Regions from separate parts of the Mesobacillus sp. MER 48 genome, predicted to be linked through region 2. Evidence: riboswitches for the same ligand, from Rfam matches in the RefSeq annotation. Region 2 holds a riboswitch; each other region holds the start of a gene.
The links. Region 2 has a riboswitch for lysine ahead of M3593_RS05645 (aspartate kinase). Riboswitches for the same ligand answer to the same signal wherever they lie in the genome.
Positions count from the first base shown of each region.

Region 1: linked by a shared signal. The riboswitch ahead of M3593_RS11665 (Na+/H+ antiporter NhaC family protein) and the one ahead of M3593_RS05645 (aspartate kinase) in region 2 are both predicted to bind lysine.
Region 3: linked by a shared signal. The riboswitch ahead of M3593_RS17995 (amidohydrolase) and the one ahead of M3593_RS05645 (aspartate kinase) in region 2 are both predicted to bind lysine.

Region 1 is NZ_JAMAUR010000003.1:33,311-36,594, reverse strand. It holds gene M3593_RS11675 (HD-GYP domain-containing protein) at 1-463, shown strand, start outside; gene yunB (sporulation protein YunB) at 573-1,331, shown strand; lysine riboswitch at 1,398-1,581, shown strand; gene M3593_RS11665 (Na+/H+ antiporter NhaC family protein) at 1,720-3,284, shown strand, end outside.
Region 2 is NZ_JAMAUR010000001.1:1,102,571-1,105,854, forward strand. It holds gene M3593_RS05640 (YslB family protein) at 1-358, shown strand, start outside; gene M3593_RS05645 (aspartate kinase) at 604-1,836, opposite strand; lysine riboswitch at 1,996-2,173, opposite strand; gene uvrC (excinuclease ABC subunit UvrC) at 2,243-3,284, opposite strand, start outside.
Region 3 is NZ_JAMAUR010000005.1:261,556-264,839, reverse strand. It holds gene M3593_RS17995 (amidohydrolase) at 1-1,268, opposite strand, end outside; lysine riboswitch at 1,420-1,598, opposite strand; gene M3593_RS17990 (nuclease-related domain-containing protein) at 1,708-2,613, shown strand; gene M3593_RS17985 (GntR family transcriptional regulator) at 3,176-3,284, shown strand, end outside.

The DNA of each region.
Region 1 (3,284 bases), on a different contig from region 2:
TGTTGCCCATTGTGCGTATCAGCATCATGAACGTTTGAATGGAGCGGGATATCCGCGCGGTTTAAAGGAGGCTGAAATCCACTTATTCGGAAAAATCCTCGGAGTGGCGGATGTATTTGATGCTGTCACATCCAATCGGGTATACCGGCCGGCAATGCTGCCGCATGAAGGCCTGGAAATCCTTTATTCCGGTGCAGGCAGCCTGTTTGATCCAAAGATCGTAGACGCGTTCCGCAGAGCTGTGGCCATCTATCCAATCGGCCTGACTGTCACCCTGAGTGATGGCCGGAAGGGAGTCGTAGCACAACAAAATCCTGGCTTGAGCGAGCGGCCTGTTGTCCGTATTCTGGAGGACAGCGGCCAAAGAGTGGAACCGTACAACCTGGATCTAAAAGCCAATCTATCACAAATGATTGTCAGCTGTGATACGATCATACAATACGAGTATGCAACGAATTATTAATTTCGTTCCGCTAAGTGAAATTCCTTTTACTATAAGACAAAGTAATTATAGTTTTTAGGCTAGTTCCCCCCTTTGAAGCATACATATAGCTTTAGAGGGGGGATTTGTTTTGGCAAAATTCGGCCGGCGGCTGCCTCGGAAAGGGCCATTGCCTTTCAGGTATGTATTCCTGCTGACATTCGTATTTTTTTCCTTTTCCACTGCCGCAGGACTTTGGATCATCGATAAAGGACTTGAACCGACTTTGATGAAATATGCTGAATCCCAGACAAGAAAAATTGCGACTCTGGTTATCAACAAGGCAATCAACAAAAAAATAGCCAGCGGGATGGATATTGATAAAGTAATTGAATTTGTACCGGTGGATGGAGGTACAACCACTGTGGTGAAATTCAACACAGAAATCATCAACCGGGTAAAAGCGGAAACAACCAATATTGTACAAATGAACCTGAAAGAAGCAGAAAGAGGGAATCTTACCTCTCTCGAAATGTTATCCGATGTCGAGCTCGTAACCGATGAAAAAGACAGGGAAGAAGGAATCATTTATTATGTTCCTTTGGGTCAGGCGACCAACAATGCGCTGCTCGGTAATATGGGGCCAAGGGTTCCAGTGAAGTTCAATGCAATTGGCGATGTGACGGCCGATGTCGTCTGGGATACTGAGGAGCATGGGATCAATAATACCCTTATAAATGTATCGGTCAGGGTAAAAGTGAATGTGCAAATCATTATTCCTTTTGCGACCGAAATCGCAACCGTTCAGGAAAATATTCCGATTGGCAGCTTCTATTATCCTGGAAAAGTACCGCAGTTCTACAATGGCGGAGGAGATACATCCCCAGCCATCCAGCTTCCTGGCGAATAATAACAGTTGTCAAGTTAGTGATATTGTTATATTATAAAATCAATTGAATAATAAACCACATCATTCCGATGGGGTAGAGGCGCAGGATTCAAGAGTAAGCTGTGTGAGGATGACAACTTTGACCACAGCAGAAAGGGAATTTTGCCGAAGTAATAAAAAATGAGTCGCATTTTTTATTGCTGGGGATACTTTGAACAGGAGTATCACTGTCATTATGGAGGTATATCCATAATGGGGAGCTACAGATCGTGATGGAGACACTAGTTGCTTATTAAGGGCAGCGATAGAATGTTCTCTATCGTTGCCCTTTTTTATATTTTTATAGAAAGTGGCTACAACTCTTTTCATGGAACAGTTTCCCCCCTGTCAAAAATAAGGAGGAGAAAGAATGGAGAACACAATTTTCTCATTGCTGCCGCCATTATTGGCTATTTTGATGGTAGTGATCACAAGGCGGGTGCTATTGTCTTTGGGGACAGGCATCGTCGCAGCAGCGTTTTTGCTTGCTGACTTTAATATCATTGAAACATTCGCTATTATGTGGGATGCAGCCAAGGGGATAGTCATCGCTGATGGCGAACTGAACACGTATAGCCTATACATCATTTTATTTTTGCTGCTTTTGGGTACAATTACAGCCTTCATTTCTATTTCAGGAGGAAGCCGAGCGTTCGGCGAATGGGCAATGAAGCGTGTCAAAACAAGAGCTGGGGCTCAATTAGTCGGTGCTTTCCTTGGCATTATTATTTTTATTGATGATTATTTCAATGCACTGGCTGTAGGGCAGATCACTCGTCCAATCACGGACCGCCAGAAGGTTTCGCGCGCAAAACTGGCCTATATAATCGATTCAACTTCAGCACCAATGTGTGTCATCTCTCCGATTTCCAGCTGGGGTGCTTATATCATTGCATTGATTGGTACAATCCTTGCTGCACACGGCGTGAATGAATACAGTGCGTTCTCAGGGTTCATGCAGATCGTGCCGATGAACTTCTATGCTCTTGCAGCATTGGCAATGGTGTTCATTGTTGCTCTTAGGAATGTTGAAATCGGCCCAATGAAAAAGCATGAGGAACTTGCGATTACGGAAGGAATTGTTGTTCCTCAGGACAAGCCGGTACCAGGGGAACTGAAGGATGATCTGCCAACGAGTACGAAAGGTACTGTTGGAGACCTTGTATGGCCGATTGTAGCCCTTGTCGTAGGAACAGTAGGCATGATGCTCTGGACAGGCGCAAGTGCTGTTGAAGGAAAAGTAACCATTTTCGGTATTTTTGAAAATACAGATGTCACCAAATCTCTTGTAACTGGCGGATTGTTGGGACTTGCTGTAGCGTTGATTCTTTTTGTCAGACAGGCGGCTGTATTAAAAGGCGTCAATGCCAATGTCTTTGGAAAAGGACTAGCTGAGGGCATTAAATCAATGCTTCCGGCTATCTATATTCTCGTTTTTGCCTGGGTCATCGTTGACCTGATTGGCCGGCTTGAAACAGGTAAATATCTGGCAGGCATCGTTGAAAGCTCAAACATCAATATTGCCTTCCTGCCATTCCTGTTGTTCCTCGTAGCCGGAATCATGGCGTTCTCAACAGGAACATCATGGGGATCATTCGGAATACTGCTTCCGATTGCAGGAGATATCGCAGCGGCTGCTGATATTACAATTCTTTTGCCTGCTTTAGCAGCTGTCCTGGCTGGTGCAGTTTTTGGAGACCACTGCTCGCCAATTTCCGATACAACGATCCTATCATCAACAGGTGCTGGTTCACATCATATGGACCATGTCATGACACAGCTGCCATACGCGCTGATTTCAGCAGCAATTTCTGCTGTCGGATTCCTGGTCCTCGGTTTTACAGGCAGCACGCTCGCAGCTCTTGCAGTAGTGGCCATCCTGCTGGTTGCTTTTGCGTTCATCTTCGGAAGCAAAACAAACCAGGAAGAAGTACT
Region 2 (3,284 bases):
CGAACTGCTTGGCAAAGATACTCCAGAAATCCTTTACTGGGCCGGTAAACGCCTCGCCCGCAAACATCTTTTGTCCAACTTGGAGGAGACCATCCAGTTTTTCCAGGACGCCGGCTGGGGCCGTCTCACCATCAAAGAAGAATCCAGAAGAGAAATACTGCTGGAACTCAGCAGTGAACTGATTTCCTCCCGACTGAAAAAAAACCCAAATACCACATTCCAGCTGGAAGCCGGTTTCATCGCCCAGCAAATGGAACACCAGAAAAAATTTACAGCAGAAGCATTCGAGCACCCCAATAAGAAAGCATCAAAAGTCCAGTTTACAATCAAGTGGGATAAGACTGATATTATTGAGTAAATATAAGAGGGCACAGTGAAACCGTTACTGTGCCCTTCCGCTTTAATGTGACGATAAACTCTCTTCTGCCCTTTATCCGCACATAATCCGCTTTAATGTAACAATAAACTCTCATTCTGCCCTTTTATCCGCATATAATCGTCTCTAATGTGCCTATAAACTCTTGAGGGACACTTTTACGATCACACAGCAGCATATATAAAAGCTTTCCTGGGGGGCACCCAGGAAGCTTTAAGCATGATTTATTAGTTCGTCTTAACCGCTCCTGAATAAAGCTCGAATGCCTCATGGAGTGATTCGACGGCATGGACCATTTGTTTTTCGTTTACGACTGTGGAAACTTTGATTTCGGATGTGCTTACCATTTTGACCTGGATGCCGTTTCCTTCAAGGACTTCAAACATTTTCGCGGCAACCCCGGGATTTGAGACCATGCCTGATCCGACAATCGATACCTTTGCAAGGCCAGTTTCTGATTCGACGGATTGATAATTCAATGATTCTTTATTCCGTTCCAGTACGTCCAGTGTTTCTGTCAGATCATTGCTCTTGATGGAGAATGAAATATTGGCTGTGCCTGCTTCTGTGCGGCTCTGGACGATGATATCCACATTGATATGATTTTGGGCAAGTGTGGTGAAGATCGTAGAAAGCCCTTTTAAAGAAGTGCTTACTCCCAGTACTGATACTCTCGTGATCTGGTCTTCAAACGCTACTCCACGTACAACTAGATTTTGTTCCATTTCATTCTCCTCCTCGATCATTGTGCCTCTTTCTTTTTCCATACTGGATCTTACTTCAAGCGGCAGTCCGTAATTCTTGGCGAATTCGACCGCACGCGGGTGGAGCACACCTGCTCCCAGGTTCGCCAGCTCAAGCATCTCGTCATATGAGACACTCAGTAACTTCCTTGCACTTTTCACAAATCTTGGATCGGTCGTGAACACGCCCGTTACATCTGTATAAATATCGCATTTATCAGCCTTCAATGCGGCTGCAAGCGCGACGGCTGTTGTATCTGATCCGCCCCTTCCAAGTGTGGTGATTTCCCCGTCCTCTGTTACACCCTGGAATCCGGCGACAATGACCACCATTCCTGACTCCAGCTCTTTGGAAATCCTGTCTGTGTCAATATCGATAATCCGGGCGTTTCCATGGATGGCTTCGGTCTGGATTCCAGCTTGCCAGCCAGTAAAAGAAACTGCGTCTATTCCGCTCTGTGCAAGAGCCATTGAGTAAAGCGCGATGGTGATTTGCTCTCCCGTCGTCAAAAGCATATCCATTTCCCTTTTGGATGGCGCCCTTGAAATATCGTTCGCCATGTCGACAAGATGGTCGGTCGTCTTGCCCATTGCTGATACGACTACGACAACATTATTGCCGTTCCTCAATTCTTCTGCTGTCCTTGAGGCAGCATTCCTGATCTTTTCAACACTGCCAACCGATGTTCCGCCGAATTTCTGTACAATCAATCCCATTAGTTTCCCCTGCCTCTTTTTCAGTATTTTGCCTCTGTAAGAGCTTCAAGGCTTATCTGCATATGTATTTTCCCCGAGCCTTTTAAAAAAAGAGCCGTAAAAACAGAAAAAGCAATGGAAGTGGCTCCCATTGCTTAATAAACGTGTATATACGCTGCAACATGAGATAGCACTCCAAGATGGCAATCTTGACAATCCAGCGTTTATTCAACGAAGGACCAGCGAGAAAATGGATAGGCATCTCCTCACTTCGGCAAGCATCCCCTTTCAAAGCCCTTCCCAGAATCCTATAATTCTCCGGCCTTTTACTCTTGAAGCTTGCACCTCTATCTTCACTTTAATACTCTAAAGTGATAGCAATATGAAATTTTTATCATTATAGCATACAAAAATATAGATTGCTACATTAATCCTGTAATTTCTGATATAGTTCCTGAGCAACATTCGCCGGCAGCCCGGCTGCACTCAATTCCTCAACAGAGGCTTCTCGCATTTTTTTGACTGAACCGAAATGTTTCAGCAGCGCTTTCTTCCGCTTTTCGCCAATGCCTGCGATATCATCGAGGATCGATTGGAAAGCGCTTTTTCCCCTCAGCTGGCGGTGGAAGGTGATGGCAAAGCGGTGCACCTCATCCTGAATCCTTTGCAGCAGGTAAAACTCCTGGCTGTTCCGCGGCAATTCAATCACCTGCAATGGATTGCCATATAGCAGCTGGGAAGTCCTGTGCTTATCATCCTTGGCCAGGCCGGCAATCGGAATATCAAGACCTAATTCATTCTCCAGGACATCCCGGGCGGACTCGATATGCCCTTTTCCGCCATCGATGATGATCAAATCCGGCAGCGGCAAACCCTCTCTCAACACCCGGGTATACCGGCGGCGGACGACTTCCCTCATCGACTCGTAGTCATCTGGCCCCTTCACTGATTTGATTTTATATTTCCGGTACTCCCTTTTCTCGGGTTTCCCATCAATGAATACGATCATCGCTGAAACCGGGTCAGTTCCCTGGATATTGGAGTTATCAAATGATTCGATCCGATGGGGTGTATAGATCCCCATTTGTTTCCCAAGGTTCTCAACTGCGTTAATGGTCCTTTCCTCATCGCGCTCGATCAGGGAGAACTTTTCCTGAAGGGCGATCCGGGCATTTTTTGAAGCCAAGTGTACAAGCTCTTTTTTCTTGCCGCGCTGAGGCTTGAGGACTTTTACACCAAGCAATCCCTCTGCCATTTCTAGGTCGACGCTTTCGGGCACCAATATCTCCTTTGGCTTGAAATGCTCATTTTTCGAATAAAATTGGCCAAGATATGTGAGAATATCTTCCTCGGGTTCATTATGGATCGGGAACATCGAAACTTCCCTTTCAATCAATTTCCCCTGGCGGATAAAAAATACCTGAACACACATCCAGCCCTTATCGACTGCATAGCCAAACACATCACGG
Region 3 (3,284 bases), on a different contig from region 2:
ATCACGCCAGCTTCCATCAAGGTTTTCCATGCGTAGGAAAGCTTGATCCGTTTTTCGCCAAGTCGTTCCTGGACCCATGGGAAGTCACTCGCAAGGAAACGCGGCTGAATGTCGGCAATCCTGCTAGGTGCCTTGAGACGTGGAATTAATTCCTCTCTTAAAACCTGTGCATGGATCAAACGGTCGCGATAGGCTGCAGCCGGGAACTTGTCCAGCACATCAAGGACATTTTCCAGTGCCTGGTCACCAATCGTATGGACTGCAATCGGCATGTCCAGATCACGCGCCCCTTTTACGATTTCATATAGCTGTTCCTGGTCATACATCGCATCGCCGTAGTGTCCCGGCGCATCGCTATATGGTTCTGTCAGGAGCGCCGTTCTCCTACCAAACGCTCCATCGGCAAAAATTTTCACAGCGCCGATTCGCAGTGTATCATTCCCGTATCCAGTGTACATTCCCGCTTCTTTTAAGTCTGGTAAAAATTCATGGTTGATCAGGAGATTGCTGCGCAAACCAAGCTGCTCTCCATTTAACAGCTCATTGAAAAGATTCCATGTCTGCTCCAATCCGCCGAGATACAGCGGATCATTCGTATGCACGCTTGTTAGCCCCTTGCTGATCGCAAATTGCATCGTCTGGCGCATCGCTTTCTTCCAATCTTGGTAGGAGCGCTCTGGAATATAATGTCTGACGAGATTTGCCGCTGACTCCAGGAACAATCCAGTCGGCTGCTTCGTGTTTTCATCCAGTACGATTGTGCCCCCTTCTGGAACACTCATGCCCGGATGATAGCCGCTCACCTCAAGCGCCTTGCTATTGACTAGCGTCGCATGCAAACACGTTCTTGTTAAAAATAGCGGGTTTGCCGGCGCGACATAATCCAGCTCTGTAATTGTCGGAATCCCTCCGTCGGTAAAAAGGTTCTCGTCCCAGCTTGAGCCGACAATCCATTCGCCCGGCTTAAGCTGGTTTGCTTTTTCCTGTATTTTTTTTAGCATCCCCTGCTTGGTTGTGATCCCGACAAAGTCTAGGTTGATAAAACTATCTGCCATGATCGATAGGTGAAGATGGCTGTCGATCAGGCCAGGGGTGGCTGTTTTCCCTTCGAGGTCGATAATTTGTGCCTGGCTGCCCCAATGCAGCACCATATCCGCAGAAGTTCCCATATCGATGAACCGGCCATTTTCAATGACCACAGCCTGAACAATTGGGTTAAGTGAATTGAATGTATAGATGGTGCCATTTTTGTAGATGGTTCTCAAGATGATTCTCTCCTTTTTGGTAAAATGAAAGCCAGGAGAGGCACATGCCCGGGAGTGGAGTTTAATAGAAGGAATGGAGGAAAAGCTCTTGTCTATAAAAAGCAACGGCAGAAATAACCGGTCATTGCTTTTACAATACACGTTATCTCCCATTTCGATCAGTAGTTCTCCATGCGCCAATTCAAGCATGACAGTCTGCTCCTTTTTCAGAAAGCATCCCAGCAGTAACCAGTCTGACCCTGGCCACGCTTCGGCAAACAACCCTTCCAGCCACCATCATTGATTGTCTATCTCCGATGGCCTACTCTTGTTGTTCGCTCCTCTACCTCACCGATCTGATAAGATCATATGAAATTAGCTTAATAGTATCATAAATGCCCCAGAATGTTCACTGATTTTTATTTTGGATTCTTTTAAAATGAAGGAAGAAAGGAAGTGGAAAATGATCGTTAAAGAACGGACCAAACCAGAAGAATTAGAGATTTTACAAGCGTTGAAGCCCCGGATGGAGCTGGAAGAGAAAGTGGCATTGAACTTGTTCACGCTGGAGAAGGGCTATGAAGGCGAAGTGCAATTTGACCATTGGTTCACGAACTGCCGAGTGGAGAGTCTGATTATCAACGACCTTTTACTGGAAGTGAATGGCACCCTCTTTCAAATCGATTCCCTCGTGATTACCCAGGATCGGCTCCACCTTTTCGAAGTGAAAAATTTAGAAGGAGACTACTATTTAGATGGAGACAAATTTAAAACCGCCGCCGGTGCTGAAACCAAAAACCCCCTCCACCAGCTAAGCCGTGCCGAATCCCTGCTAAAACAACTGCTGAAGAATCTAGGATTCTACATCCCTCTCGAACCACACCTCGTGTTCATCAACCCGGAATTCACCCTTCTGCAAGCACCACTGAAATCACCCATTATTTTGCCAACCCAACTGAACCGATTTATGGATAGGATGAACAGAACCTCCTCAAAACTAACAAACAAACATACCAAACTCGCCGAGGCCCTCTTGTCCTTGCATATTAAGAAATCACCGTTTACCAGAGTGCCAGGGTACGAATTTGATGGGTTGAGGAAAGGGGTTGTTTGTGAGGGGTGTGGGGGGTTTTTGGATTCATTGGGACAAAAAAGATTTGTATGCAGTCACTGTGGGGCACGTGACTCTATTGAATCCCTTGTTTTACAAACGTTAAAAAGTTTTCAAATACTGTTTCCCGATCGAAGAGTAACCACAACCATCATATATGATTGGAGCAACGGAGACCTACCAAGGAAATCTATTAGAAGAGTTTTAAAAAACAATCTATCAGCCAACGGCGAATGCAAATCTACTTATTACGAGTAATAATTTCTACACGGACTTTAGCCAAGGGGAAGTTTTATCTCCTCTTGGCAATTTATTTGACCCGTTTCCCTTTTTCTTTCCTTAACCGGTCATATATCTCATCTTTATGTGACCGGTTTTTCTCTTACTTCCCCTAACTGGGCACATATCTCTTCTTTATTTGACCGGTTTTTCTCTTACCTCCCTTAACCGGTCACATATCTCTTCTTTATTTGACCGGTTTTTCTCTTACCTCCCTTAACCGGTCACATAACTCTTCTTTATTTGACCGGTTTTTCTCCTACTTCCCTTAACCGGGCACATAACTCTTCTTTATTTGACCGGTTTTTCTCCTACTTCCCTTAACCGGGCACATATCTCTTCTTTATTTGAACGGTTTTTCTCTTACTTCCCTTAACCGTGCACATTTTTTCTTCTTTATTTAATTCCACCTCCTTTTCTATCGAGAATGAAACCAAACTAATTTGGCAAAATAATCACAGTAGAAAACGCTTGCAATTTCTAAAATTCGTTTTATAATACTTGTATACAAGTATACTTGATTAACCAGGAAGGTGAGGAAATGACTGAAAAAAATGAATTTCTTTATCCTCAAAAATGGCTTTCGAAGGCGTCGACCGGTGATCGTGTCGCGAGTGAGCTGCGGATGCAGATTATTTCGGGATTGATTG